DNA from 2 places in the Bacillus mesophilum genome. Region 1 is predicted to be linked to the other one. Evidence: riboswitches for the same ligand, from Rfam matches in the RefSeq annotation. Region 1 holds a riboswitch; the other holds the start of a gene.

What was found. Region 1 has a riboswitch for FMN ahead of ribD (bifunctional diaminohydroxyphosphoribosylaminopyrimidine deaminase/5-amino-6-(5-phosphoribosylamino)uracil reductase RibD). Riboswitches for the same ligand answer to the same signal wherever they lie in the genome.
Region 2: another riboswitch for FMN. It lies ahead of F7732_RS06430 (ECF transporter S component); the one in region 1 lies ahead of ribD (bifunctional diaminohydroxyphosphoribosylaminopyrimidine deaminase/5-amino-6-(5-phosphoribosylamino)uracil reductase RibD).

Annotation. Positions count from the first base shown of each region.
Region 1 is NZ_WBOT01000003.1:695,597-702,978, reverse strand. It holds gene F7732_RS13115 (bifunctional 3,4-dihydroxy-2-butanone-4-phosphate synthase/GTP cyclohydrolase II) at 1-808, opposite strand, end outside; gene ribE (riboflavin synthase) at 825-1,469, opposite strand; gene ribD (bifunctional diaminohydroxyphosphoribosylaminopyrimidine deaminase/5-amino-6-(5-phosphoribosylamino)uracil reductase RibD) at 1,454-2,557, opposite strand; FMN riboswitch at 2,847-2,993, opposite strand; gene F7732_RS13100 (manganese catalase) at 3,160-4,020, opposite strand; gene F7732_RS22670 (hypothetical protein) at 4,284-4,430, shown strand; gene F7732_RS13095 (glucosaminidase domain-containing protein) at 4,536-5,378, opposite strand; gene F7732_RS13090 (mannitol-1-phosphate 5-dehydrogenase) at 5,590-6,729, opposite strand; gene F7732_RS13085 (PTS mannitol transporter subunit IIA) at 6,731-7,165, opposite strand; gene F7732_RS13080 (BglG family transcription antiterminator) at 7,189-7,382, opposite strand, start outside.
Region 2 is NZ_WBOT01000002.1:308,662-316,043, reverse strand. It holds gene serA (phosphoglycerate dehydrogenase) at 1-1,311, opposite strand, end outside; FMN riboswitch at 1,497-1,674, shown strand; gene F7732_RS06430 (ECF transporter S component) at 1,829-2,419, shown strand; gene F7732_RS06425 (ferredoxin) at 2,515-2,763, opposite strand; gene F7732_RS06420 (YpbB family protein) at 3,045-4,103, shown strand; gene F7732_RS06415 (RecQ family ATP-dependent DNA helicase) at 4,100-5,614, shown strand; gene F7732_RS06410 (CPBP family intramembrane glutamic endopeptidase) at 5,611-6,201, shown strand; gene F7732_RS06405 (LysM peptidoglycan-binding domain-containing protein) at 6,215-6,928, shown strand; gene F7732_RS06400 (YpbF family protein) at 7,003-7,382, shown strand, end outside.

The sequences.
Region 1 (7,382 bases):
GCCCGCAGTCACAGCGAAAAGAGCCAAATACATCACCAGTCAGGCATTCAGAATGTACTCTAACTAGAACATCTGACTTTCCTTGGACCTCTCCTTTGACAAGTGCAATATGCTCTTGTCCTGTCAGAACTTCTGTAAATGTCACCGCTCTGAACAAACCGAAATCGGTTGGCAAAGAAATCTCCACCACTTTTTCAATTAACTGCTCTTTTTGACGGCGATAAGCGATCAATTCTTTAATTGTTAAAATCACCAAATTAAACTTCTCAGCCATATCTTTAAGCTGTGGTCCTCTCGCCATCGTGCCATCTCTATTCATTATTTCGCAAATAACACCAACAGGTTCAGAGCCGGCTAATCTGGCTAAATCAACAGCGGCCTCTGTGTGCCCTGCCCGTTTTAATACGCCTCCTGTTTGGGCAATAAGCGGGAAAATATGACCTGGTTTTTTAAAATCTTTCGCCGCAGCAGAAGTTTCCATCATTTTTTGGACGGTTTCAGAACGTTCAAATGCAGAAATGCCTGTATGGCTAGAAGAATGATCAATGCTAATCGTAAAGGCTGTTCCATGAGAATCTGTATTTTGTGCTGTCATTAAAGGCAATTCAAGCTGCTCTGCCTTTTCTTCAGTAATTGGAACACAAATAAGCCCTTTACCCTCTGTTGCCATAAAATTGATCATTTCAGGTGTTGCAAATTCACCAAGTGCGATAAAATCACCTTCATTCTCGCGCTGTTCATCATCCACGACAATGATGGCCTTCCCCTTCTTTAGCTCTTCTATTGCTTTTTCCACTGAAGCATACATGCGTCCGCACTCCTTTTTATAAAAAGCCATTTCTTGTCAGCATTTCAGCTGTCAGATTAGTAGTTGTTGTATTTTCATAACGAAGCAGTTTTTCCGTATATTTGGCTAACATATCACATTCAATATTTACGAGGTCACCCACTTGCTTAGATCCTAATATAGAGTCCATCTGTGTTGTTGGTATAAGGGAAATAACAAAGTGGTCTTCGTGCACACCAAATACGGTTAGCGATGTACCGTCAACAGCAACCGAACCTTTTAGTATGAAGTAACGCTGCCATTGTTCTGCAATCCCAATTTCCAAATATAGAGCATTACCTCTGTGATTAATTCTATTAATTTTTCCAGTTGCATCGATATGACCTGATACAATATGACCGCCAAATCGGCTGTTCGCTAGCATTGCTCGTTCTAGATTCACTCTATTGCCAACATATAAGGTATGAAGAGCAGTAGATTTTAACGTTTCAGGCATTAGATCGGCAGTGAAAGAATTGGTTTCATATGACGCAACTGTTAAGCAGACTCCGTTTACGGCAATACTGTCACCAACCTTTACATCTTCAAGCACCTTCTCACATTCAACGGTGAGTTTCATTGCGTCCTGTTCATGATGAATGCCTGAAATGATACCGATTTCTTCTACTATTCCAGTAAACAAGAAGCAGATTCCTCCTTTTGAAACTGTGCATGCAGACGTAAATCCAGTCCGAATGTTTGCATATCCAAAATATACAAATTCTCACTATCTTTCATCCAGTTTCTTTTTTCGCTGCTAAAAAAGGAAGTTCCATTGCCAATAAGTTTTGGTGCAAGGTATAAGTAAAGTTCGTCCGCCAGGTTCTCATCAATAAAACTCGAATGAACACGGCTTCCCCCTTCTACCAATAACGTCATCACACCAATACCGCCTAAATACTTTAATACAGACGGTAAAAAAGCCTGCGACTTCGGAATAACTTCTTTATGAACAAAATTAGAGTCGTATTTCTTATTTTGCTCTTCCAAAGGAACTTGTGTAAAAATAATCGTCTTTACAGCTTCGTCAGTTACGACATTTGCTGTATTTGGCGTCTGTAGGCGCCGGTCTAAAACAATTCGAATGGGATTCTTTCCACCATGGGGCAAACGGGTGGTGAGGAAAGGGTTATCAGCAATAACGGTTTGTGCACCTACTAAGATGGCATCATGGATATGGCGAAGATAATGGACATCTTCCCTAGCTTCTTTGGAAGTGATCCATTTGCTGTCTCCTGATGATGCGGCAATCCGGCCATCGAGAGTGGCGGCTGCTTTTAAGGTGACATAGGGAGTACCGTATTGGATATAGTGAAAAAATGCTCGGTTTAAAAATGCTGCCTCTTTTTCTAAAACGCCTGTGACTACTTCAATTCCTGCTTGTTTCAGCTGGGATATTCCTCTTCCTTTTACTAAAGGATTCGGATCCATACAGGCAATAACAACACGGCGAATACCGCTATTTATAATGAGATTTGTACAAGGAGGTGTTTTGCCTCTATGTCCACACGGTTCAAGGGTGACATAAAGATCTGCTCCTTTTGCATGATCATGCGCCATTGTAATGGCATGGACTTCTGCATGTGGTGTCCCGGCTTTTAGATGCGCACCAGTACCTATAATCTGGCCATCTTTCACACAAACAGCACCCACAAGAGGGTTTGGAGATGTTTGTCCCTCAGCAGTTATCGCTAGATCAAGCGCTATTCTCATATAATATTCATCATTCAATCGCACCCCTCCTATTAGAAATGGCGAGCACAAATGACGATAAGGGACATACTGAAGAAAACTTTTGCAGGAAGAATGACACATCCTTTTCTTCTGCAAAAGATAAACTGATCAGCAAATAGAAACAACTGAAAAAAACACTTAGAAAGTTGTTTAACTAATTCCCATAGTCTCTTGGCCAGCCTCTGCAAATAACATATAGCAAATAAAAACTTGATCTTATATCCATTCGGAAAAGACAAGCTTCTCTAAAAGAGGGCAGATTTCACCTGAGCATTGTACATATAAAAGACAACTTCTCCCATCCAGACTTTCACTGTCGGTGCCGGATTTACACCAGCTCCACCGAATCCAAAGGAATCCGGGTCACGGACTAACGAGGCATGCACGCTCGATCACCGCCGGTAAGGATTTCCACCTTGCCCCGAAGTGTTTTCTATGTACGTTTATAATTTAGCACATATATTCACAAAAACATATTTTTTTACTCACTTTACTAACTGTCAGAATATTCCCTCACACCAAGGTTCTCATCTGAACTCCGCATAATACATATACAAAAAAACCGCCATCCATCTGCAATTAGGCGGTCATCTCTTATATTAGATTAAATTTGGTGGAATCTGTTCATCTCTTCCTTTTACAACCGCCAGAGGTGTGTCAAAAATATATTCTGGAGCAGGCTTTAACTTCGGTTTATTCGCAAGAGGGACCGGGTTTTCTACATAGTTAAATGTTCCAAGTCCATCCATGCTCTTACCTTGTGCCCAACGTCCTGTTGCACTTTCATTTCCTTCTGAAAAATTAAATAATGTATAAGCAACTTCCTGCTTTTCTAATTCACGCGGGAATGTACTAGGTACGACAACATTTTCTTTTGCTTCCAATTCTTTAATAGCAGCAAGCCATTGATTTTGGTGCATTGTATCACGAGCAATTAACCAGGAAAGCATATCTTTAACACCGCGGTCATTCGTAGCAGCATAAAGTCTTGAAACCTGCAGACGTCCCTGTGACTCTGCTGTTAAATTCATTCTAAAATCAGCCAGCAGGTTACCGCTGGCAATAATATAATTTGCTGTCCAGCGGTTACCCATAGAATCTGCAGGCATCGCACCCAATCCAGAAACGATGGCATGCTGCGGGTTCATACCGCCTAAAATAGCACCAATTACCGGATCTTTTGCAGCTGTTTCTAAATCGCCAACAGGTGCTCCGTCCAGAAGGCGTGCGATCATTGTTGCAAGCATTTCAATATGCGCCAGTTCTTCTGCGCCAGTGTCCATCAATAAGTCTTTATATTTTCCATTTCCTCTAACATTCCAGCCCTGAAATAAATATTGCATGGCTACAGAGATTTCACCCCATTGACCGCCTAGCACTTCTTGCAGCTGACGAGCAAAAATCGGATCGGGTCTTTCCGGCTTTGCATGATATTGCAGTTCTTTTTTATGAAAAAACATAGACACACCCCTATTTATTTGTCTTAACAGAAGCAGTATATTGTAGCAATGAAATGGGTGTGTATGTCCCGGGAAAACAAACCTTCTGAATCATTTAATACCTTCATATATATTCCTAAAGTTATAATTTTATAGAAAAACCGAGTATTTTCGTCATAAGTTGCTGTTTTTCATAAAAATTCGACTTAAACGGCCTCTGCTTATTTTTTTGCAGGAATATAAAATGAATAGAAAGACCTATAAAAGTGGAGGAAATCTTCAATATGACTATTGAACATGTTGAATACAATGGAGAGAAATATGAGGTACTCTTTAAATATCAATCTGGATACTGGGAACTGCTGGACCACCAGACCGGACAGGTGATTCTCGTTCATCATTCCGAAATAAAAGGAACTCATCTAAAGTGATAAGCTCCGTAAGATTAAAACACGTTATATATTCAAGAAAACATAAGAATATGCCCTGTTTTTTGTAAGGCAAAGCTTTTAAGTCGAGTAAGATCAGTTCAGCGATTATTTTATTCTTAATTTTTGCCCTATATAAATGGTATTCACGTTTTTCAGCGTATTCAAAGCACTAATAGCCTGAATAGAAGTTCCATATTTTACAGCAAGTTCTGAAAGTGTTTCACCTGCTGCAACAAGATGATAAATAGCCTTGTTGTCTACAGATGCATGATGATTGGGATTAATCCAGGAACCTGGTACTCCTTTTGTCGCAGTAATATTAATCATCCCCTGGCTTTCGTTAAAAATAATATATGTGCCTTCCTTGATGACCGTCCTTTGACTTGTACGTGATTTGGCATTATCAGCTGTAAAGTAACCGGGGATAGCTTGTACAACTTTATAATATTTCTGAGATTGTGAACCTGGCGTCTGAACCTTTGAAGGAAAAATGGCAAGGTCATATTGGGTAAGGTTATGAGATTCGATAATGGTAATCAGCTTTTGTGCATAGTCAGGATCTGTAGCATAACCTGCAGATTGAACAGCGTTGGCAGCAGTACGATAATTACTCTCCCCAATAATGAGTTTATATTTATGTCGATCCCAGGATACTCCTTTTAAAAAGAGATTGGCCAGATCTTGAAACGACTCATACCAGCTTGGATACTTTCTGAATGCAGCCAGTATTTCTACCTTTTTCCCTTTGACTACTTCCCAAGTCGGCATTTCCACAGACTGGCCATTGTATGATCCCTTAATGCCGAATAAGTTCTTCCCTTCTTGTGCAAGCTTACTCTTTCCCCATGCGGATTCCAAAATAGCCTGGGAAATTAACAAAGAAGCTAAGATATTGGATTCCTCTTGTACTCTCTTGGCATACGGAGCAATTTCTGCTATAAATGTCATTCAAAATCCTCCTTTACTTCTATAATATGAAAATCATGTGAAAACAGACAGGGTAATTAGGAAGGCATTTTGCCTTTTTCTATTAAACAGCGTAATGAAAACCTGCCATTTTAATATAACCTTTCCCCAAAAGAAAAAGCCGTTTCAAAGCTTTATGGATTCAGCTTTAAAGCGGCTTTTTATTAATTTACAAATTATCATTATCTCTTTTTCACTTTAGGTTTTTTAATACTAGCTCTACTAATGGATGATCCTGTGATAGACCACATACTTGAACCATTGTTTCTTCATAACCATTTGCTTTGATCTTTTCCTGAAGCTCCACTGCTTCTGGATCTTCCTGAACATCATACTTTAGGGCAGCAGCGATTACTTTCGCTAAGTTTTCAGGATTCTTTTCTAAGTATTGAATATACTGAACAGCAGGGCTCACAAGTCTGTCATTTCGCCCTAGCTTGCGTAGCGGACCTCTTGCCACACGAGTAATATCATCATTAATATGCGGATTCTTAAATCTGCCCACAATTTTATTGATATATTGCTGGTGTTCTTCAGAATTAAATCCGTACTTTTCTACTAATACCCCACCCGTTTCATGAAGCGTGTTTCTTACTGCTTCAAGTACATGGTCGTCTTCCATTGCATCTTTAATTGTTTTTAGACCAGCCTCATATCCTAAATATGCTGCCGCCGCATGACCTGTATTCACCGTAAACAATTTGCGTTCGATATATGGACTTAAATCATCGACAAAGGTAACACCTTCGATAGCAGGAACCTCTCCGATCATCATCGATTGATCTACAGCCCACTCGTAAAATGGTTCAACAAGCACCATTAGTTTATCTTCATTTGTTTGAATAGGGACAATACGGTCAACAGCCGCATTAGGGAAAGCAAACAATTGATCAAATTTTCCAGCTTGATCTGCATTGAGTGATTCATATACCTTCTCTTTTAAGAAGCTGCTGCCGCCAATCATATTCTCACAAGCAATAATGTTTAATGGATTAGAGCCTGCTTCTGCTCTCATCTTTAATCCATCACGAATTAAATTTGCAATAATCCCAAGCACAGTAGGTCCAACTGCCGTTGTCACTAGGTCCGCCTTCGCGATTGTTGAAATAACCTCATCACTGTTTGTTTTGCTATTGATCGCTCTCACATTTTTTACAATCGTTTCTTCGCTTTGATCAGCAGCGAGTACCACTTTGTATTCTCTTTTTTCATTTAAAAGGTCCACTATTTCATCATTAACATCAACGAAAACGACTTCATAGCCTGCATCAGCTAAAAGCTTTCCAATAAAGCCGCGTCCAATATTTCCTCCGCCAAAATGTACGGCTAACATATTAGTTCACCTCATCAAATAAGGATAGAATCTCTTCAGCAGATGTAGCTTTAACAATTTTTTCTACGTTTTCTTCTTCAGAACATACAATGGCAATTTGTGAAAGGATTTCAAGATGTGCTCCATCTTTTCCGGCAATTCCAATTAATACTTTCACAATGTTACCGCCGCCGAAATCCACACCGTCCGGAACCTGTACAATGGCTAAACCAGAAGTATTGACAGATTTTTTCGCATCGTCTGTACCATGTGGGATTGCAACAAAATTCCCCATAAATGTAGAAGAAAGCTCTTCTCTCTCAAGCATTTTTCCAACATACTCATGATCGACATATCCTTTGTCTACTAGAATTTGCCCTGTAAATTTAATCGCTTCTTCTTTATTCGTAAATGCTTGGTTTAAAATGATATTGTCTGCAGTTAAAATGTTTGTCATGTTTGACACTCCTTTAAAAATTTCTATACTTGGCTATATTTATTTTCAAAAACAAGCTGCAGTTCATCTGCCAGTAAATTAGCAATATCTAGACTGCCTCCTGTTTGAAACACTGAAATAGAATGTTCATCTCTAATGATTAACGAACTGATCGCACTCAGCAGTTCTAATCCTTCTTCTGATTCATCCAATGGCGAAAGCAAAAGTAAAATGGTAT
Region 2 (7,382 bases), on a different contig from region 1:
AACAATTCGAGGACCATAGTGATCAATGTATGTTCCTCTTACAGTGAAGGCCAAGTCTTCTCCTTTAGCTGTCACCGTAATGCAATTAGAATAGCCAAATGCGTCTACAGAAATTTTTTCACCAATTGTAATGCCGCGCTCTTTTGCTGTTAATAGGGCATTTACTTCATTTACATAAGCATCAATTCTGTTTTTGAAAAAGCCAGAAATTAGCGCTTTTGTTAAGTATGGTGTTTCTAAGTCTGTTGCCGAACCAGAATAGGTGATGCTCAATTCATGAATACCGGTTTTTACACATTGAGACAGAATCGCTCCCATTTGTTTAGCGAGCTGATGAAAGGGCTGCAGCTTAGCATATAAGTCTTTTGATATGGCAGGTAAATTGATTGAATTGGAAACAGGCATATCTTCAAGAAATAATCGGACTTCATGTGCAACTTGAGTAGCTACATTTAATTGAGCTTCTTTTGTTGATGCCCCGAGGTGAGGGGTGGCAATGACTTGATCAAATTTAAGAAGCGGGTGCTCTCCGGGCGGTTCTAATTCAAAAACATCAAGTGCTGCACCTGCCACATGTCCGCTCCCAATATAGTCAGCGAGAGCGAGTTCATCAATAATACCTCCGCGTGCACAATTTAGAAAATATACGCCTTTCTTGGTGAGTGATAAGCTTTTAGAATTAATAAGTCCTTTGGTTTCTGGAGTGAGTGGTGTATGTACGGTGATAATATCAGATGATTGAAGCAAATGCTCTAGTGATGCGGATTCAACGCCAAGTTTAGCTGCACGTTCCTTCGTTAAAAATGGATCAAAAACCGTGATCGTCATGCCAAAAGCCTTGGCGCGTTTAGCAAGCTCTGCTCCAATTCTGCCTAACCCAACAATTCCCAATGTTTTACCGTGAAGCTCCGTTCCAACAAATGTACTGCGTTTCCATTCTGTGTTTTTTACGCTTACATAAGCTTGTGGAATCCTTCTCATTAACGAAGCCATCATGGCAAAGGTATGCTCCGCCGTTGAGATTGTATTGCCGTCTGGTGCATTGACGACAACGATCCCTTTCTTAGTTGCAGCCGGAACATCAATATTGTCTACACCTACTCCTGCTCTGCCAATAATCTTCAAGTTAGGCATTTGCTCCAACAGCTCTTCAGTAACTTTAGTTGCACTCCTGACAAGCAAAGCATCAACGCTTTCAAGACGAACGGATGGATCATCACTTTTCCTCTGAATAATTTCTAAATTAGGCATGTCAAGAAGCGGTTTGAGTCCTTCAGCACTTATTGCATCTGAAACTAATACGGTATACATAAGATCCCCCTGGAGAGTGCGATTTTTTTGACTATTTTACAAGAACGCCAATAGTCTGTCAATTTAAATTATGCACTAATGTAAAAAGGAAACGCTTTAAAGAGTTAAAACACTTGGGCTGAGATTTATTTCTTCACAAAAGGATCATTCTTCAGTATAATGTATCTGTATGATAATTTAATATGGTCTATCTTCGGGGCAGGGTGAAATTCCCGACCGGCGGTGATAAGCGCAATGCTTTAAGCCCGCGAGCCTGATTGTATGGTGTGATGATGCACTTCACTCACATGCCATACGTTAAATTAAGCAGGATTTGGTGCGATTCCAAAGCCGACAGTACAGTCTGGATGGGAGAAGATGGAGGTTCCGCAAGCGTTCAAAAAATGCAGGATTTTGAGCGTTTATTAAAGCGTGCCTATTTCTCCCTCAAGTACATACTTGGGGGTTTTTTAATGCCGCTTACTTTGCTGAACCTTTCTTCTTTAGGAGAGATAGCCTAAAAAGGAGAGAGGAAAAAATGAAAAAATTGAATGTAAAAGCTTTTGTAGCAATTGGAATGCTGAGCAGTATCGCATATGTATTAATGCTGCTGAACTTCCCGATGCCGCCATTTCCTAATTTTCTAATGATTGATTTCAGTGATATTCCTGCACTAATCGCTGCATTAATCTTTGGACCGCTGGCCGGCATTTTGGTTGAATTATTTAAAAATATTCTGGATTATTTTATGACAGGAAGTGCTACTGGAGTTCCTGTAGGACATATATCTAATTTTCTGGCAGGAATCTTATTTGTTCTTCCCGTTTACTATATTTTCAATCGTCTTAAATCGAAAAAAGGAATGACAATTGGACTGATCTCGGGCTCAATCATCATGGCGATTATGATGAGTGTACTCAATTATATAGTGATTCTTCCTGCGTACACATTCTTTTTGAATTTTCCTGCGATGTCTGCTCCTGAAATGCGGACCATGGTTGTTACGGGGATCCTTCCTTTTAATATCATCAAAGGATTATTAATTGCAGCCGTATTTATGCTGATCTACTCTAAAATGAGTGTATGGATAACCAAACAAAGTCAAAATGCACTTAAAAGTGCCGTTTAAATGAAAAAGAGCAGCCTTAGAAGCTGCTCTTTTTATTTACGCATTAAAAGAAAAATCTCCTTTCAGGTGAAAGGAGATTTTAGAAGAAACCTTTTTTATTCGTATTTAAGCGGATCTCCCTCAAAGGAATCATCTGCCACTTTAATAGAATCAGTAGGACAGCCTTCAAAAGCATCCATCATATCGTCCATAAGAACATCAGGAACTTCAACCGTACCTTGGTTATCATCTAATGTAACAAAGGCAATGCCTTCATCATCATAATCATAAATATCTGGAGCAGCAGCTCCGCAAGCCCCGCATGCGATACATGTATCTTTGTCAACGATTGTATATTTAGCCATCTTAAAAAAACCTCCTGAATGAATTAAAAAAAGAAATATATCTTGTTCTTCTGCGCGCTGCAGAATCTCGTCCCTCATTCCTATTGTAAAACTGAAACTTCAACTTTTCAATAAAAAGATGTTGAGAATACTTATCACAGTAGGGTTTTCGTGTTTTGCAAACGAATAAAACGCTTACATTAAACAACCCTTTTTCTTTCATGATACAATGATCGTAACGGTTTAAAAGATAACTGTTCACTTTTTAATTTATACGAAATTTGATAAGGGGATACAATACAATGTTTGGGTGTTATAAAAAGAGCATTATCCTATATTGCCTCCAGCGAATAGCAGATGAACGCACCGTCTATTCTGTTTTCCATTTATTAAATGGCAAAAAATCCTCCCAAACTATCCAAGATGCTTTTCTTTTTCAGCTCACACCATTTTTTCGTGTATATCCTTCTATGACAAGGCTGGAATTTGATCAGCACCTGGCAGAAATGACAAAGGAAAAATGGATTTTAGAATATGAACCTTCTCAGTATCGTCTTACTGACCTGGGCAGAGAGGCATTAAAGGAACAATTAAAAAAGCAGCCGCTGCCTTTAAACTTAAACGGCTGGAAATATCATCAACTATCTGTTGTATTTTGGGAAAGGCTATCATTACTCGTACAGGTCATTTCAAACCTCATGCATAGCTATTCTAAATATTTGCCGATTCAGCGTAAAAAAGAAACACATTTATGGCTTAAACAATTTTTGCAGGACACGAAGATGGACAGACAAGATCTTGCCCAAAAAGTCTTTAATGAACTGGTCGACTGTCTTGAAAATAGCTCTAGTATACAGCCGGAATTCTTGATCAGCAGGCTGACTGGAGCGGAGACAATTGGTCTTACGAAAGAACAGGCAGCATTACAGTATTCAATGGACCAGGATTATTTTGAGCTGCAGTTTCAAAGTATTCTGCATACTATGCTCACGGTGATAAAAGAGAAACCTGTTCAATTGCCATTACTGAATAAAGTAACACAGTCTGCTGAAACTGAATTTACGATGACCATCTCTGCGCAAAGAACGGAAGAATTATTGCAGCAGGGGTTCACAATTGAAGAAATAGCAACTTTTAGAAAGCTAAAGAGAAACACAATAGAGGACCATATTGTCGAACTTGCACTCAACAAGCCTGATTTTGAAATAGGAAGATTTGTTTCGGATAAAAATGTGGCCGAAATAGCAGAAGCAGTAAAAAAAGTAACATCGAAACAGCTAAAACATATTAAAACGATTGTTCCGCATGCACAGTATTTTGAGATAAGGTTAGTACTTGCGGTATTTGGTGACTCATTATGATGATTGAAGAAGTATTAAAAGAACGTTTTGGCTATAGCCATTTCAGAAGCGGTCAAAGGGAAGTGATTACCGCTCTTTTAGCAGGGAAAAATACGCTGGCTATGCTTCCAACAGGTACAGGGAAATCACTCTGTTATCAGCTGCCAGGTTATATGCTAAATGGACAAGTAGTTATTGTATCCCCTTTGCTTTCTTTAATGCAGGATCAGGTTGATCAGCTGAAAGTAAATGGAGAAAAAAGTGTTATTGCCATTAATTCTTTTTTATCTTTTGATGAAAAGCTGAATGCTTTAAGACAATTAAATACATTTAAATTTATTTTTATCTCACCGGAAATGCTGGTGTCAGAAAATGTTCTAGCAAGAATGAAAAGTCTAAATATCTCCTTGTTTGTTATTGATGAAGCTCATTGTATATCACAATGGGGCCATGATTTCAGACCAGATTACTTAAAGCTTGGTTATATTCGCGAGAAGCTGGGACATCCCTTGACAGTTGCCCTGACAGCAACGGCAACAAGTGAAGTCCGTGCGGATATCATTCATTCACTCTCAATTCTGGATTGCGAACAAATTATTTATTCTGTTAACAGACCTAACATTACAATTGCTGTAGAGCACTTTCAGCATTATCGGGAAAAAAGGGATCGCTTAATCGAACTTGCCAAAAGATTGCAAGGACCCGGTATTGTTTATTTTTCAAGTAAAAAATTGGCAGAGCAAATAGCTGCTGATTTAAAACAGCAGGGAGTCGGAAATGTGATGCCTTACCATGGTGGTCTTGAGCAGGAGACAAGAATGCTCATTCAGCAGCAATTTCTGCATGGGCAGCTTGATCTTATATGTGCCACAAGTGCTTTCGGGATGGGAATCAATAAAGAAAATATTCGATATGTCATTCATTTTCATATGCCGATGCAATTTGAATCGTATGTGCAGGAAATTGGCCGAGCCGGGAGGGACGGTCATCCCTCTATTGCATATATGCTTTATAGTGCGGGAGATGAAATGCTTCAGCATCAGTTAATAGAAGGAGAGCTGCCGGATGAATCACAAATATCCCTTCTTGAAAACTGGCTGAACGAACAAAAACCAACCCTTCAGAATGTGACAGAGTTTGAAGAAGAATTATCATTGATTTGCGGATTCAATGAAATTCAACTTAGATTAACCCTTGATTACTTAAAGAATTGCCTGGCTAACGGTAATGAGTTCTCAGTGTTCAGTTCTAAATTTAAAACCTTTATTAAGGAACGACTGGATAGCAAGAAAAGAAAAATTGAAGAAATGGTCAATTGGATAAGTTCGGAAAAGTGCAGAAGACTTCAGCTGCTAGATTATTTTGAAGAGTCGGAGCAGCAGCAGATGAATGATTGCTGTGATCATTGCGGATTTTCGTTAGTGCCATTTGAGCGCATACAAGCAGCAAATACAAAAAGCATTTATAACGAGATCAACTGGAAAGAAAGATTGGCAGACATAATGCTGAAGAAACGAGAGGGAGAGCATTGAATAATCGCCGTAGTGATTTATTGGAGGAAATTTCTGATCGTGAGCTCGTATTTCACCTATATTTGACGCAAGTTATTCTACTTGCACTTTCAGCGTTATTAGCTTGGATATTTTTTGACCAATACAGTGAAATGTTCGCTCTGTTTAAATGGGATATTAAAGAAATCGTGTTAATTGGCGGCGGAGCGGGTATTCTTGTTGTTCTTTTTGATACTATAATGATGAAGATTCTGCCGAAATCTTATTATGATGATGGCGGATTGAATGCAAAAATTTTCAGCAAGCGTCCTGTATGGCACATCGCAGTGATTTCACTCGTTGTGGCCATAAGCGAAGAGATCCTCTTCCGCGGTATCATACAAACTCATTTCGGGCTTATCATCTCAAGTGCTGTTTTTGCACTTATTCATTTTCGATATTTATTTCACTGGTATTTATTTTTAAATATTGTGGCACTCAGTTTTTTTATTGGTTATATTTATGTTATAACAGAAAATTTATTTGTGACTATTTTCATGCATTTTTTGATTGATTTTATACTTGGGGTCATCATTAAGTATGGTAAAAACACGAATAATTCAGTATAGGCAGGGATGATTTATGAATAAAGAGGGTCCATATAGAGATCAAGCAGAAAGGCTGCGAAAAAAGATTACCAAAAAAGCTGCTGAGAAAACAGATGTGGTGAAAGAGGAGCTTCCTCCACGGAGCAGAATGCATAGAAACAAGAAGACGAAAAAAGGCATTAAAGTTAAATACCCTGTGATTCGGCTGCTTGCCCTATTCTTTATTTTGCTTCCAATTATTATTTTTACTGTGTACACGTATGCGAATTGGGGAGATAGTGAAACGACGACAGCTTCTTCAGGCTTTGAAACATTTGATTACGGGAAAAACAATGGGAATGAAAATGAAGTGATTTTTGAAATAGATGAACAAATGGACGAGAACAATGAAGAACAGCCAGAGGAGGACAAGCAGCAAACTGAGGATCAAGATCAGAAAGCTGATCCGGCTGAACAGCCCTCTGAACCAGATTCATCTAATAAACCTGAACAGAACAATCAAAAAGAACCAGCAGACGAGACCGATAAGCAGCAAGACGAAATTACAAATGAGAGCAATAAGCAAAATAGTGAACCAGCAGAAGGGAAAATCGTCTATCATACTGTGAAAGCAAGTGAAACATTGTTTCGGGTCAGCATGAACTATTATGGTTCTCCAGATGGTGTAGAAATCATTAAGCAGGCTAATGGCCTTTCAAGCAATGAAATTCAAGCGGGACAAGTCTTAAAAATCCCTTTAAATCAATAACCTTAACTACCCCTTATTGATCATATTTAAGCGTACAAGCTCATATGATGTACGGATAATAGGGAGGGGTAAGGATGGAAACAGCCATTATTGAACTGGATCACCGAACAGATCAGGCTACAAGGCAAATGCTGCAAAAAGTCGTGGATAAAAAGAGAAAATTTGATAAATTAAAGCTCGGGCATTTATATGTAATGTGGGCCGTGGTAATTGCTTCATTCTTATATCTTCTCTTATTATATAAGAATGTTATGGAACCATACTCTTATTCTTTTGAAGCCATGTTTTCAGCATTTGTTCATTTGCCATTTAATATGTATATGCTGGTCTTTATCGTTGCTTTATACGGCTTTATGAATGTCTTAAAAGAAAAACGCGAAAAAGCGGATAAAGAATTTAATGCTTTAAGATGTGAAATCATCGATAAGAGCAAGGATTTATGGAAGAAAGAAGA